3 regions of the Pseudomonas sp. Fl5BN2 genome follow, and region 2 is predicted to be linked to each of the others. Evidence: riboswitches for the same ligand, from Rfam matches in the RefSeq annotation. Region 2 holds a riboswitch; each other region holds the start of a gene.
What was found. Region 2 has a riboswitch for manganese ahead of GV819_RS14685 (TMEM165/GDT1 family protein). Riboswitches for the same ligand answer to the same signal wherever they lie in the genome.

Region 1 (4,068 bases), on a different contig from region 2:
GACCGATGATCGCTATCAGGCCCGGGACAGTGACAGACATTGATGCCGGTCAAGCGCCCGGCCCCGCAGCGGAGTAAAGCTCTAGGTAATTGCTCGCCCTTTGGTTTTCCGGAGACTTGATCATGCCCAACAGCGCTCTCGATGTTCTCGCCCCCCCGCCGTTCCCGGCACAACAAGGCCAATACTGGATCGACGCCTTGAGCGACGGCAGCCATGTACTGATCCGTCCGCTCCGGCCTCAGGACCGCGAGCGGGAAAAGGCCTTTATCGAAAACCTCTCCCCCGTCACCCGGCACCAGCGCTTCCTCGGTGAAATCAAGGAGGTGGGCGACCAGTTGCTGGATCAGTTGATGGACGTTGGCACCCCACAACGGATGGCCTACGTGGCCCTGGTCCATGACAACGGTGACCTGCGCGAAGTCGGTATCAGCCGCTACGCGCAACTCGACGATCAACCCTGGCGCTGCGAATTCGCCGTGACCATCGCCGATGAGTGGCAAGGCAAGGGCCTCGGCGCACTGCTGATGCAGCACCTGATCGACGAGGCCCGAAACAATGGTTTCAAGCAGATGTATTCGGTGGATGCGGCTTCCAACTACAGCATGCGCCGGCTGGCGAAAACCCTCGGCATGCGCAGTGCCATCGACCCCGACGATGCCACCCAGGTGATTCACAGCCTGGAGTTGTAACCTCCCGCCCGCACCGCGCCTCAGTTCGAGGCGCGGCCGCATTGCCCACAAAATCGCGCGCCCGCCGCCAATGTCGCACCGCATTGAGCGCAACCGGCCGGCACCAGCGATGCTGCACATTGCTGGCAGAAACGCGCGGACGCAGGGTTCAACGCCCGGCATTGCGGGCAAGGGCTGCCGGCCCCTGTCGAATGCCCAGAGCCCGGATGCCCGCCCCGAGAACCGTCGTGCCCGCCGCCGTGCCCACCACCGTGATGCCCTGCCAACAACCGTCCGAAAAAGCTCATGTCGATCACTCCACTAGACTGTGATCGCCAGTAAAAACCCTGTAGTAACTACAGAGTCAAGCCAGCGCCGACAAGTGCTCGTAGAGAATGCCGGAGCCGACAATGATCAACACCACGCCACCCAATATTTCCGCACGCTGCCCCATCACCGTACCTATGGCCCGGCCCAGCATGACGCCGAGAGTGACCATGGTCATGGTGGCCAGGCCGATAGCGCTGGCCGCGACCCAGATGTTGACGTCGACGAAAGCCAGGCCCACGCCTACCGCCAAGGCATCGATGCTGGTAGCGAAACCGGTGACTGCCAGCACCCAGAAACCATGCTGGCGGGGCTTTTCTTCCTCGGTTTCGGTTTGCAGCTGTGTGCCGTTGTAGATCATGTGCAGGCCCAGCAACAGCAGCAGGCTGAAGGCGATCCAGTGGTCCCAGTTGGCCACCCACTGCGTCGCGGCCTGGCCGATGAACCAGCCGACCACCGGGGTGATGGCTTCAATGACGCCGAAGATCAGGCCGATGCGCAAGGCTTCCAGCAGGCGTGGCTTAAGCATGGCCGAACCCTTGCCTACCGCGGCGGCAAAGGCATCGGTGGACATGGCGAAGGCGAGGAAAATGATCGAGGCAGGGTTCATCTTGGGTCTTCCGGTCGGGCTTGAGTCCACGACATACCCACGCGCCCGACTTCAGCACAGGTATGTCGATGGTCTCACCAACCGAAACGGCGCCCGCACCACGGCAGGTTGCCGAGTGTGTTGATACGGGCTCCACCGCAGCAGGCGGTGGCAGGTTACTCCCCAAAGAGGCGCGCAGCTTAGCCCGTCGATTGTGAAAATTTCATTGCCGTACACGGGCTCATGACGCTCGGCGGCAACATCCTGCAGCGCCCCCCATGAAAGGCAGCGGATGTCTGAGCCGGCGGTCTTAACACTCTTTGACAGTTTCCAGACAAAGCTGCCAAAGACTGACCAGCCCCCCTTCCCTAGCATGCGCACATCAAATTTCCGCTCGGGTGTTGCATGTCTGCCAAACTTCTCGGCCTGCCGTTGCTAGGCATTCTGCTGGGTAGCCTGGGCTGCAATCAGCAGCCCGCTTTAGCGCCGCCTATCGAGCCTGGCGACTACGCCAGCATCATTCGCTACCTGAAGCAGTACATCCCCCAGGAGATGGCCAGGCATCAGGTACCGGGCCTGTCGATCGCCCTGGTGGATGGCCAGGAACTGATCTGGGCTCGGGGCTTTGGTTTTGCCGACCAGGCCCGGGGCGTGCAAGTCACCGAGAACACCGCCTTTCGTGCCGGCGCCCTGTCCCAGTTGCTGACCGCCACCGCAGTCATGCAGCTGATTGAACAAGGCCGCTTGCAACTCGATGCGCCCCTGCAGGACACCCTCAAGGAGTTCTACGTCCGCTCACGCTTTCACGAGGAGCAGAGTGCCGCCGACCAGGCGGTGACCCTGCGTCGCCTGCTCAGCCACCAGGCCGGGATGCCCGCCGAATACCTGCGCGAACTGCACACGCCCCCGGCCCTCGGCGAGTTGCCGAGAAAGCTCAGCGGCCTCTGGCTGAGCAACGCCCCGGGCACCCAGACCGCCTATTCCAATCTGGGCTACGCGCTGCTGGGCGCGGCGATCGAGCGCTGCAGCGGCCTGGACCTCGAACGGCAACTGCAAAAAACCCTGCTGCGTCCACTGGGCATGGGCCAGTCGAGCTTCAGCGGTGACAGCCATGCCCAACCCAATCGCGCCCAGGGTTATGCAAACGGCACCCGCAGCAACGACACCCTGGTCCGCGACCTCTCCGCCAACGGCTTGTGGAGCAGCCCCCGGGACCTGAGTCGCTACGTGCGGATGCTCTTCGCCCAGGGCCACTACAAGAATCACCAGCTGTTGTCGGCGGCTTCGATCAACGAAATGGTGCGCCCGCAGAACACCGGCAATCCGCTGGATTTCGATTGCCAGGTGGGCCTGGGCTGGTTCCTTTCACCCTGCGGCGATGAGTGGGTGCGCCCAGGCATTCGCACCTGGCAGCACGGCGGAGTGAGCGGCGACTTTCATGCGCAGATCAGCGTGCTCCCGGAGCAGCAACTGGCGGTGATCGTAATGAGCAACTCCAGCAGCGGCGAAGCCCTCGCCCAGCCCCTGGTGAATCAGGTCCTGCGCATGCTGCTGCAGGCTCACGGCACTGCCGACGAGGATCAACCGAGCACCGCTCAGGCAGCGCCCCCACCGATCCAGCGGCGTCGAGTACCGGAAGCCGCGGATCGCCAACACCTGGCCGGCTTCTATGCCACAGCCTGGGGCGTGTTGCGGATCCGCGACCAGGACCAGCACCTGTTCGGCGAACTGGCCGGCACCCGCTTTGAACTGCTGCGCGACGAATACGGCTGGCTGCGGGCACAGAAGAAATTCCTCGGGCTCTGGCTGCAGGACCTGGGCGACCTGGGCCGGGTGCAGCTGGACGTCATGAGCGTCCAGGGTCACCGGGTGTTCACCGCCAGGAGTCATGGCCAGCTGTTGGCGGTAGGAGAACGCATCGATCCGGTGCCCCTGCCCGACAACTGGCTGGCCACGGTGGGTACCTACCAGACCCTCAACGAAGGCCAGGCCAATGCCCCCATGAATGGCGTCAGCATCACCCTTGAAGACGGTTTCCTGATGATCCGCAGCCTGCATGAGGGCCGTCCCCTCACCGACTACATCCTGGCGCCAGTGGACAACGCACACGCGGTGATCGCCGGCCATGGTCCAGGCCTGGGCGACACCGTGCGCCGCCAGATCAACGGGGTCAACGTCCTCGGCTACTCATTCAAACGCACCTACAACAACCACTACCTGAGGTTCTAAACCGGGATGAAAACCCTGAAACGCTCCACCACTGCCGCGGCCCTTTGGGTCAGCACTATCGGCTTGACCACAGCGTCCGCCCCGCTGCATGCCGAAGACTGGAAATATGGCGTGCACGCCGGCGTCGCCAGCGTTCCACGCTACAGCGGCAGCGACGAGCGCACCGTGGCACCACTGCTCGGCGGCGAGATCGTCAGCCCCTACGGCATTTTCCTCAACACGGACCAGGGCTTGGGCTGGGGTAGCGAATGGGGT
Region 2 (4,068 bases):
GGATCGACTTGAACTTCATAAAGGCTCCGGGCGCAGGAATAGGGTCTGCCCCGCTGTATCGGCCGCTGCATTGCTGGCCATTAGCCTCGGGTGGGAAAATGACTGCTTCAGATGGCTTGAGGTGATGCTTGGCAGGCAGGTGTTCCAGGGCCCTGGCGGCCTGGAGGGGCATATGAAGTTTTTCCTACGGGGCCCGTATGTATCTGAATTACGACTGATAATGTGATTTGCATCTGGCGCGGATACAGTTCCGCCCTTAGGATACGCGCCATGTTTTCAGGGAGGTTTGCATGAAAAAGAAGTCATTGGTTGTATGTGCACTGAGTGCCGCTGTTCTGCTCAGTGGTTGCGAGACGGTCAACACCACCAACGGTGGCGTTGTGGGCGTGGATCGCAAGCAATCCATGTTCAGCATGGTCTCCAGCGCTGAGGTCAATCAATCCTATGCTCAGTCCTACCAGGAGACCTTGGGGGAGGCCAGCAGCCAGGGCGTGCTGGACAAAACCAGTGCCAACGCCAAGCGCCTGCAGGTCATCGCTGATCGCCTGATTGCCCAGGCACCTAACTTCCGCCCTGACTGCGCGCAGTGGAAGTGGGAGGTCAATTTGATCAAGAGCGACGAGCTCAACGCCAACTGTGGTCCTGGCGGCAAGATCATTTTCTACTCCGGTCTGATTGATAAGCTGAAACTGACCGACGATGAGATCGCTGCGGTGATGGGCCATGAAATTGCCCATGCCCTGCGTGAGCATGGTCGTGAGGCGATGTCCAAGCAGTACGCGGTCGGCGCAGGCAAGCAGATCGCTACCTTGTTCGGGGTGCCGCAAGAGACGGTTGCGCTGGGTGACAACGGGGTAAACCTGCTGATGACCCTGCCCAACAGTCGCGAGAATGAAAACGAAGCGGACCTGATCGGTCTGGAGCTGGCCGCCCGTGCCGGTTACAACCCGAATGCGGCCATCAGCCTGTGGAACAAAATGGGCCAGGCTGCGGGCGGTTCCGCGCCACCTGAGTTCATGAGCACTCACCCGGCTTCCACTAGCCGTATCGCCTCCTTGCAGGCGGCGATTCCCAAGGTGATGCCGTTGTACGAGCAGGCCAAGAAGTCCTGATCTGCGCACGTCATTCTCGATGACGTGGTCGCCGGCAAGGCGGCTCCTGCGCAACCTGCAGGAGTCGCCTTGCCGGCGATTTCATTTATACCCAGCCACTGATCTGCATGGCCTTGTACACCGCCACTATGGCGAGGATGAAGAAGGCTGACGCAGCCAGACGACGAATCAGGGTCAGGGGCAGTTTGTCTGCCGCAAAGTTGCCCGCCAGCACCACCGGTACGTTGGCAATCAGCATGCCCAGGGTGGTACCGATGATCACCAGCCACAGGTCCGGGTATTGCGCGGCCAGCATGACGGTGGCGATCTGGGTCTTGTCGCCGATTTCCGCCAGGAAGAACGCAATCAGGGTGGTCAGGAAGGGCCCGAACTTGCGCGCGGTAGTGGCTTCGTCATCGTCCATTTTGTCCGGAACCAAGGTCCACAGCGCAGTGGCGGTGAAGCTGGCGGCGAGAATCCAGTGCAGGGTCGAATCCGAGAAGAAGCTACCGAACCAGGCGCCGACTGCACCCGCGGCCGCATGGTTGGCCAGGGTTGCGGCGACGATGCCGGCGATGATTGGCCAGGGTTTGCGAAAGCGCGCGGCGAGAATCAGGGCGAGCAGTTGCGTCTTGTCGCCGATTTCGGCCAAGGCAACGATTGCGGTGGGAACGAGTAGAGAATCCAGCATCATCAGGGTTTTCCTAAGGGGCGGGTCGACACGGCTATGACACGTACAGCCTTCCCGCCCCGGGTAAGGTGTTCGTGTCATAGGTCTTGTCAAACCCTGCGGTCCGTCTGTGCGGACTCTTGGGTCGCATGCGCCATGGTCTGAGGACCAAGTATGTTGACGCATGCCGGACGAGCGTGGCGCTCGTGGGAGACTACTCCCCTAGGACGGAGCGGATTCTGCCTAGGCAAAACCCTTTCGGCAAGCCTTGTTTGCGAAAAAACCAGTTAGCCGCGCTTGGCTCGGTAGATCCGGAAGCCCTGGCCTTCGGCCTTGATCGCACAAGGTCCCAGATGCTCTTCGATCAGCGGTTGGTAGCGCAGGAAGCTGTTGGCAACTACCCGCAGTTCGCCACTTTTTTGCAGATGTTTTGCTGCTTTTCGCAGCAGGTTTTCCGTGGCCTGGTAGTCGGTGTGAACCCCGATATGGAAGGGCGGGTTGGTCAGGATGCAGTTCAAGTCCATCGGTGCAGCATCGATGCCGTCACCGGTCAGGACCTCGGCCTCAAGGCCGTTGGCGGCCAGGGTCAGGCGGCTGCTGGCAGCGGCGAAGGCATCGACATCCAGCAAGGTCACTCGGTTGTCCGGGTAACGGCGCTTCACCGTGGCTCCCAGCACTCCGGCGCCGCAGCCGAAATCCAGCATGTGGCCGCTGGGCAGGTGATCCAGATGTTCCAGCAGCAGTGCGGTGCCGCGATCCAGGCGCCCGTGGCTGAACACCCCAGGGAGGCTGACGACTTTCAACGGCCCTTCGGTCAGCGGCAGTTCGTACTCCTCGGCCAGACTCTCCAGAGCCACCGGCTCGGGGGCATTGGCCACGGTGACCTGCCACAGCTGGCAGTGCCGCGCGCTGTCGAGCTTGCGTGGCTTGCCAAAGGGGTTGAGTTGCTTGGCGGCACTTTCCACACCGCTGCGCTTTTCCCCCACCAGGTACAGCTCGCGACCGGCCAGGCGCGAGGCGAGGGCGTTGAGCAGGTAGCCAGTGAGGTCCTTGGACTTGGGTAGAAACAGCACGGCGCTGTCGAAGGATTCCGTCGGGGCTGTTACGCCAAAATGGCTGCGGCCTGGAAAGCGAGCTTCCAGGGCCGCTTGATCGCCGGCGTGCCAGCTCCAGCCTCGGGCGTTGGGCAGGCGTCCCAGCAGGTCATCCGCAGCCAGGCCGACCAGCAGCATTGAGCCTTGAAACAATTGAGCCTGGCGTAACAGTACTTCACTGCGTGTGTCCATGATCCGCACCCGAAAAAAGTAGCGGAGTTTATCAACTCACGACACGCAGCGGGGTACCACTGAAGAAGGCTTGGGCATTTTCGCTCAGTTGGCCAACAATTCTTTGCCGTGCCTCTCGACTGCCCCAGGCGTTGTGCGGGGTCACGATCAGCCGCGGAATGTCGGCGGCCAGCAGTGGATTGCCGGCCGAGGGTGGTTCGACACTCAGCACATCGGTGGCGGCGCCTCCCAGATGACCATTGCGCAGAGCGTCGGCCAGGGCCTGCTCATCAATCAGGCCGCCGCGAGCGGTATTGACTACCAAGGCGCCGGGCTTGAGCAGGGCCAGTTCGCGGGCGCCGATAAAGTGCCGAGTGTGTTCGTTGAGCGGGCAGTGCAGGGTCAGCGCATCTACTTGTGGCAACAGATCTTCCAGGGGCAGGCGATCAGGCCGGGCCGGGCGCCCAGGGATTTGTCCCAGCACCACGCGCATGCCAAAGGCTTCGGCCAGGCGCGCTACGGCGCTGCCCAGTTCGCCATTGCCCAGCAAACCGAGGGTCTTGCCTGAGAGCTCGATGATCGGGAAATCCAGCAGGCAGAACTGCTTGGCTTGTTGCCAGCGGCCCGCGGCCACGGCCTGTTGGTAGTCGGCGACTCGGGTGGCCAGATTAAGCAGCAGCATCAGGGTGTGCTGGGCTACCGAAGGGGTGCCGTAGCCCTGGCAGTTGCTGACGGTGATGCCCTGGCTGCGGGCCGCGGCCAGGTCGACATTGTTGGTGCCGGTGGCCGCTACCAGGATCAGTTGCAGATCCGGGCAGGCGGCCAGGGTCTCGGCGGTCAGCGGGACTTTGTTGCTGATGGCCACCTGTGCCCCTTGCAGTCGTTCAGCCACCTGCTCCGGGGCGGTTTGGGCATGCACTTGCAAGGGGCTGAAACTGTCGCGCAGCGCCTTCAGATCCAGGTCACCCAAATCCAGTGAGCTGTGATCGAGAAACACGGCGCGGCGATTGTTAGTCATGAACTGTACCTTTTGCACGAGGGG
Region 3 (4,068 bases), 120 kb from region 2:
GGCATTACTGATGATGAGCGGCGACCAGGTGTATGCCGACGATGTGGCCGGCCCCATGCTGCGGGCGATTCATGCCTTGATCGAGCGTCTGGGTCTGTTCGACGAGCATCTGGAAGGCGCGGTGGTGGGCGACAGCGCCGCGCTCTATCGCCATCGTGCCAGCTACTACCAGCGCGCCGAATTGCTCCCGGCATTGAAGAGCAACGAAACCCTGCGCGAGCGATTTTTCGGCGGAGTGAAAAAGCCGATCTTCACCAGCAGCAACGCCGACAACCACTTGGTGACCTTCGCCGAAGTGCTGGCCATGTACCTGCTGGTCTGGTCGCCCGTGCCATGGACCTTGATCGCACCGCAGCCACCACAACTGACGCCGGAGCAGCAGGCGCGCTACGCCAAGGAACAACAGCCCATCGACGCTTTCGTCAGCGACCTGGACGGCGTGGCGCGAGTCTTCGCCCATCTCTCGACGCTGATGATCTTCGACGACCACGACATCACCGATGACTGGAACCTCAGCGCCCAGTGGGAAGAAACCGCCTACGGCCATTCCTTCTCCAAGCGCATCATCGGCAACGCCTTGCTGGCCTACCTGCTGTGCCAGGGCTGGGGCAACAACCCGGATGCCTTCGGCCCGCTACTGGAGCAAACCCGCGCCTTGAGCGCCACGGCACACAACGGGCAAGAGCTGAACTGCGCCGACCAGGATGAATTGATCGACCAGTTGCTGCGCTTCCAGCACTGGCAGTACGTGCTGCCCAGCAGCCCCGCACTGGTCGTACTGGACACCCGCACCCGACGCTGGCGCAGTGAGTTCAACCTGGCCCAACCCTCGGGCCTGCTGGACTGGGAAGCCCTGAGCGAATTGCAACATGAACTGCTGGACCACCCCTCGGCAATCATCGTGTCCCCGGCGCCGATCTTCGGCGTCAAGCTGATCGAGACGGTGCAGAAAGTCTTCAGTTGGTGCGGCTACCCGCTGCTGGTGGACGCGGAAAACTGGATGGCCCACCGTGGCTCGGCCCAGGTGATCCTGAATATTTTCCGCCACTCGCGGACCCCGGGCAGCTACGTGATTCTCTCCGGCGATGTGCACTACTCCTTCGTCTACGAAGTCCTGATCCGTCATCGCAAAGGCGGCCCGCGGATCTGGCAGATCACCAGCAGCGGCATCAAGAACCAATTCCCCGCCGCCCTGCTGGAGTGGTTCGACCGCCTCAATCGCTGGCTCTATTCACCGCGTTCGCCCTTGAACTGGTTCACCAAGCGCCGGCTGATGAAGGTGATTCCCCATGTACCCGAACATGCAGAGGCCGGGGAGCGGCTGTGGAACTCATCGGGGATTGGCCAAGTGTTTTTCAATGAGCAGGGGCAGCCCACAGCGATCTATCAGCACAATGCCGATGGCACCGCGCCGACGCGGATGATTGCGCCAGATTAATCCTCTACTACTCCAGAAACGCTCCCCTGAAGGACCGGAAAAAAGCGAAAAAACCTCCATTTTTCAGCTTTTTTCGCCCACACGGCACCGTTTCAAAGCGGCATGGCCGCGCAATAAACAGCAGGGCAGTACGAATGAAAATCCTTCACCTGGGCATCTCATCAGTTGCACAACCATAGCGGTTGACGCACCGGTTCTGCGCCACTAGGATCGCGCCTCCCTTGGGGAGTAGCCGCCTTCGTTTGCTGAAGGGGGTCACGTCAACATACTTGGCTGGCAAGCCATGGCGTGACCGGTCGTGCGACTTGGCAAGACCATTGGTGAAGACACCTGTCCTGGGTCGGACACGGGTGTCCGAACCATTGGCTCTTGTGTCCGTCCCCAGGTTTCCTCATGCATTCAATGCCCATCACCCTTGCGTTGCTTCTGGGCTCCGCCGTCGTTATCTATCTGGCCTGCGAATACTTCGTCAACGGTGTGGAATGGGTCGGGCGCAAGCTTGCCGTTGGCCAGCAGGCCACGGGTTCCATCCTCGCGGCCTTCGGAACTGCCCTGCCTGAAAGCGTCATCACCTTTATTGCCGTGGTGTTCGGTGGCACCGAGGCTCAGAAGTCGCTAGGTATCGGTGCGGCGCTGGGGGGCCCGCTGGTCCTGGTGACCATCGCCTATGCGGTAGTGGGCGTGACGCTGCTGCTGTCGCGCAAGCGCTTGGCGGATACCGACGCCATCCGCCAGGACTTCAAGCGACTCAGCCGCGACCAAGGCTGGTTCATTACCATTTTCGTGGTGAAGATTGCCCTGGGCCTGGTGGTGTTTGCCTACAAGCCCTGGCTGGGGATCGTCTTTCTGGCAGCCTATGTGGCGTATTTCTGCAAGGAAATGCGTGCCGAGCACGACGACGAAGAGCAGGACATCGAACCCCTGAAGCTATCGCCTCGCCAAGCGACACCGTCGACCTCAGCGGCGGTGTTGCAAACACTGACCGCCTTGCTGGTCATCTTTGCCGCCTCGCACGTCTTCGTCGGGCAACTCGATGCCCTGGGCCCGATGCTGGGTATCCATCCGCAATTGCTGGCGCTGCTGCTCAGCCCGATTGCCACCGAACTGCCTGAGACTCTGAATGCCATTATCTGGGTGCGCCAGGGCAAATATCGCCTGGCACTGGCCAACATCAGCGGCGCCATGATGATCCAGGCCACTGTGCCCACCGCGTTTTGCCTGTTCTTCACCCCGTGGTTGCTGGATAAATCCCTGGTGTTGGCGGCAGTCATTACCTTGCTGGGTGTGAGCACCCTGTTCTTCGCTTTCCGCAAAGGCATAATCTCGCGCACGCTGCTGGCTTCGATGGCCCTGCTGTATGTGCTGTTTGCGGTTCTGCTGGTTGCGCTTGATCTATAGGCAGCCGCGAAACTCACCGGCCCGGCGAGCACGAAACCAGGACAGGGAGCCATCTATTTCAATGGACATTGAGAGCAGGAAGGAAAGTGTCATGTCAGCTCAAATCACCCCGGAACAACGGGCCGACATTCGCTACGTGCTGTCAGACGCTTTTATAGATAACGAGGTGGATTACCCCTACATCGCCCGGGAAACCGAGGCTTACGATCGCGCCGAGGTGGAACGCATCCTGTACTACGAGGTAGCGCCGGTATGCTACGTCAACCTGATGTCGGTGATCCCGGAGATCTGGCAGGGCTTTCAGCGCGAGTGGTTGCTGGAGGCCATCGAAAACAGCCTGGAGCGGCGCCGCAACAGCCGCGTACAGGCATTTCGCGACGACCTGTTTATCCGCTGGATCCGCTTTCGTGGCGCCTATATCTGGAAAGAGATCTGCCAGCACTACCGCCACTGAGCGCCTTACCTGGAGTCGTTCAATCGGGCATCGGCAGAACAGTAGTCGCTGGGTTTGAGGCCCACCGGCTCCGGCAGCATCCGGCCCTGGGCATCGATCTTGCGCAACATCGCGGTGCACATGCCGTCCTGGAGAAAGACCATCTGATAGGTTGCGCCGGCCTCGGGGACGAAGGTCACGCTTTGCTCACACACGGCGCGGAAGTCCCGGCTCATACCCGGCTCGGTATTGTAGAACTGGAAAGCGAACGGGCGATTGGCCGGAAGCCTCAGTTCGTTGGCGCCAAAACCCTCCTGGCGACGCATGCGATCGGTCTCGGCCGTCATCGGAATGCCCAGGTTGCGAAAGTTCGGGTTGGGGCGGCCACGATGGGGCTTGACCATCAGGCCCGAGCCCGGTTTGCGCCAGTCGACGCAATCGCTATCGGGCACACCACGCACCAACCCCTGTGCAACGATACGAATAAGCGCGGTATCTGCGGCCGCGGCCGGCCCGCGGTAGCTCACGGCAGTGGCCTTGAGTGTCGAGACATAGGTACAGCCACCAAGCCCCAGGGACAGGCCTAGCAACAAAAGCGAGTGAAACCTCATGATTCATCCTTGATGGATCGACTGCAAAGGGGGGGGACGGGGCAAAGGATGGCAATCTTACAGCAGGCAAACTGGACGTCCGGAGATTTTTCTCCAGCCCTTTTAGCCCGCGCGCAAGGAGCAATGATGCCTATCGGGTGGCAACAGATCCGCAACATGATGAACACGCTGATCGAAGCCGCCGGCTA

Region 1: another riboswitch for manganese. It lies ahead of mntP (manganese efflux pump MntP); the one in region 2 lies ahead of GV819_RS14685 (TMEM165/GDT1 family protein).
Region 3: another riboswitch for manganese. It lies ahead of GV819_RS14120 (sodium:calcium antiporter); the one in region 2 lies ahead of GV819_RS14685 (TMEM165/GDT1 family protein).

What each region holds. Positions count from the first base shown of each region.
Region 1 covers NZ_JAAARL010000031.1:4,756-8,823, reverse strand. Annotated here, with positions in the region: gene GV819_RS29750 (GNAT family N-acetyltransferase) at 123-689, shown strand; gene GV819_RS29745 (double zinc ribbon domain-containing protein) at 710-976, opposite strand; gene mntP (manganese efflux pump MntP) at 1,033-1,605, opposite strand; yybP-ykoY riboswitch at 1,616-1,776, opposite strand; gene GV819_RS29735 (serine hydrolase domain-containing protein) at 1,990-3,813, shown strand; gene GV819_RS29730 (MipA/OmpV family protein) at 3,820-4,068, shown strand, end outside.
Region 2 covers NZ_JAAARL010000009.1:141,617-145,684, reverse strand. Annotated here, with positions in the region: gene GV819_RS14690 (M48 family metallopeptidase) at 291-1,112, shown strand; gene GV819_RS14685 (TMEM165/GDT1 family protein) at 1,198-1,782, opposite strand; yybP-ykoY riboswitch at 1,874-1,997, opposite strand; gene GV819_RS14680 (class I SAM-dependent methyltransferase) at 2,049-3,047, opposite strand; gene GV819_RS14675 (2-hydroxyacid dehydrogenase) at 3,079-4,044, opposite strand.
Region 3 covers NZ_JAAARL010000009.1:25,093-29,160, forward strand. Annotated here, with positions in the region: gene GV819_RS14115 (alkaline phosphatase D family protein) at 1-1,438, shown strand, start outside; yybP-ykoY riboswitch at 1,654-1,846, shown strand; gene GV819_RS14120 (sodium:calcium antiporter) at 1,832-2,836, shown strand; gene GV819_RS14125 (DUF7079 family protein) at 2,928-3,290, shown strand; gene GV819_RS14130 (hypothetical protein) at 3,296-3,880, opposite strand; gene GV819_RS33195 (hypothetical protein) at 4,007-4,068, shown strand, end outside.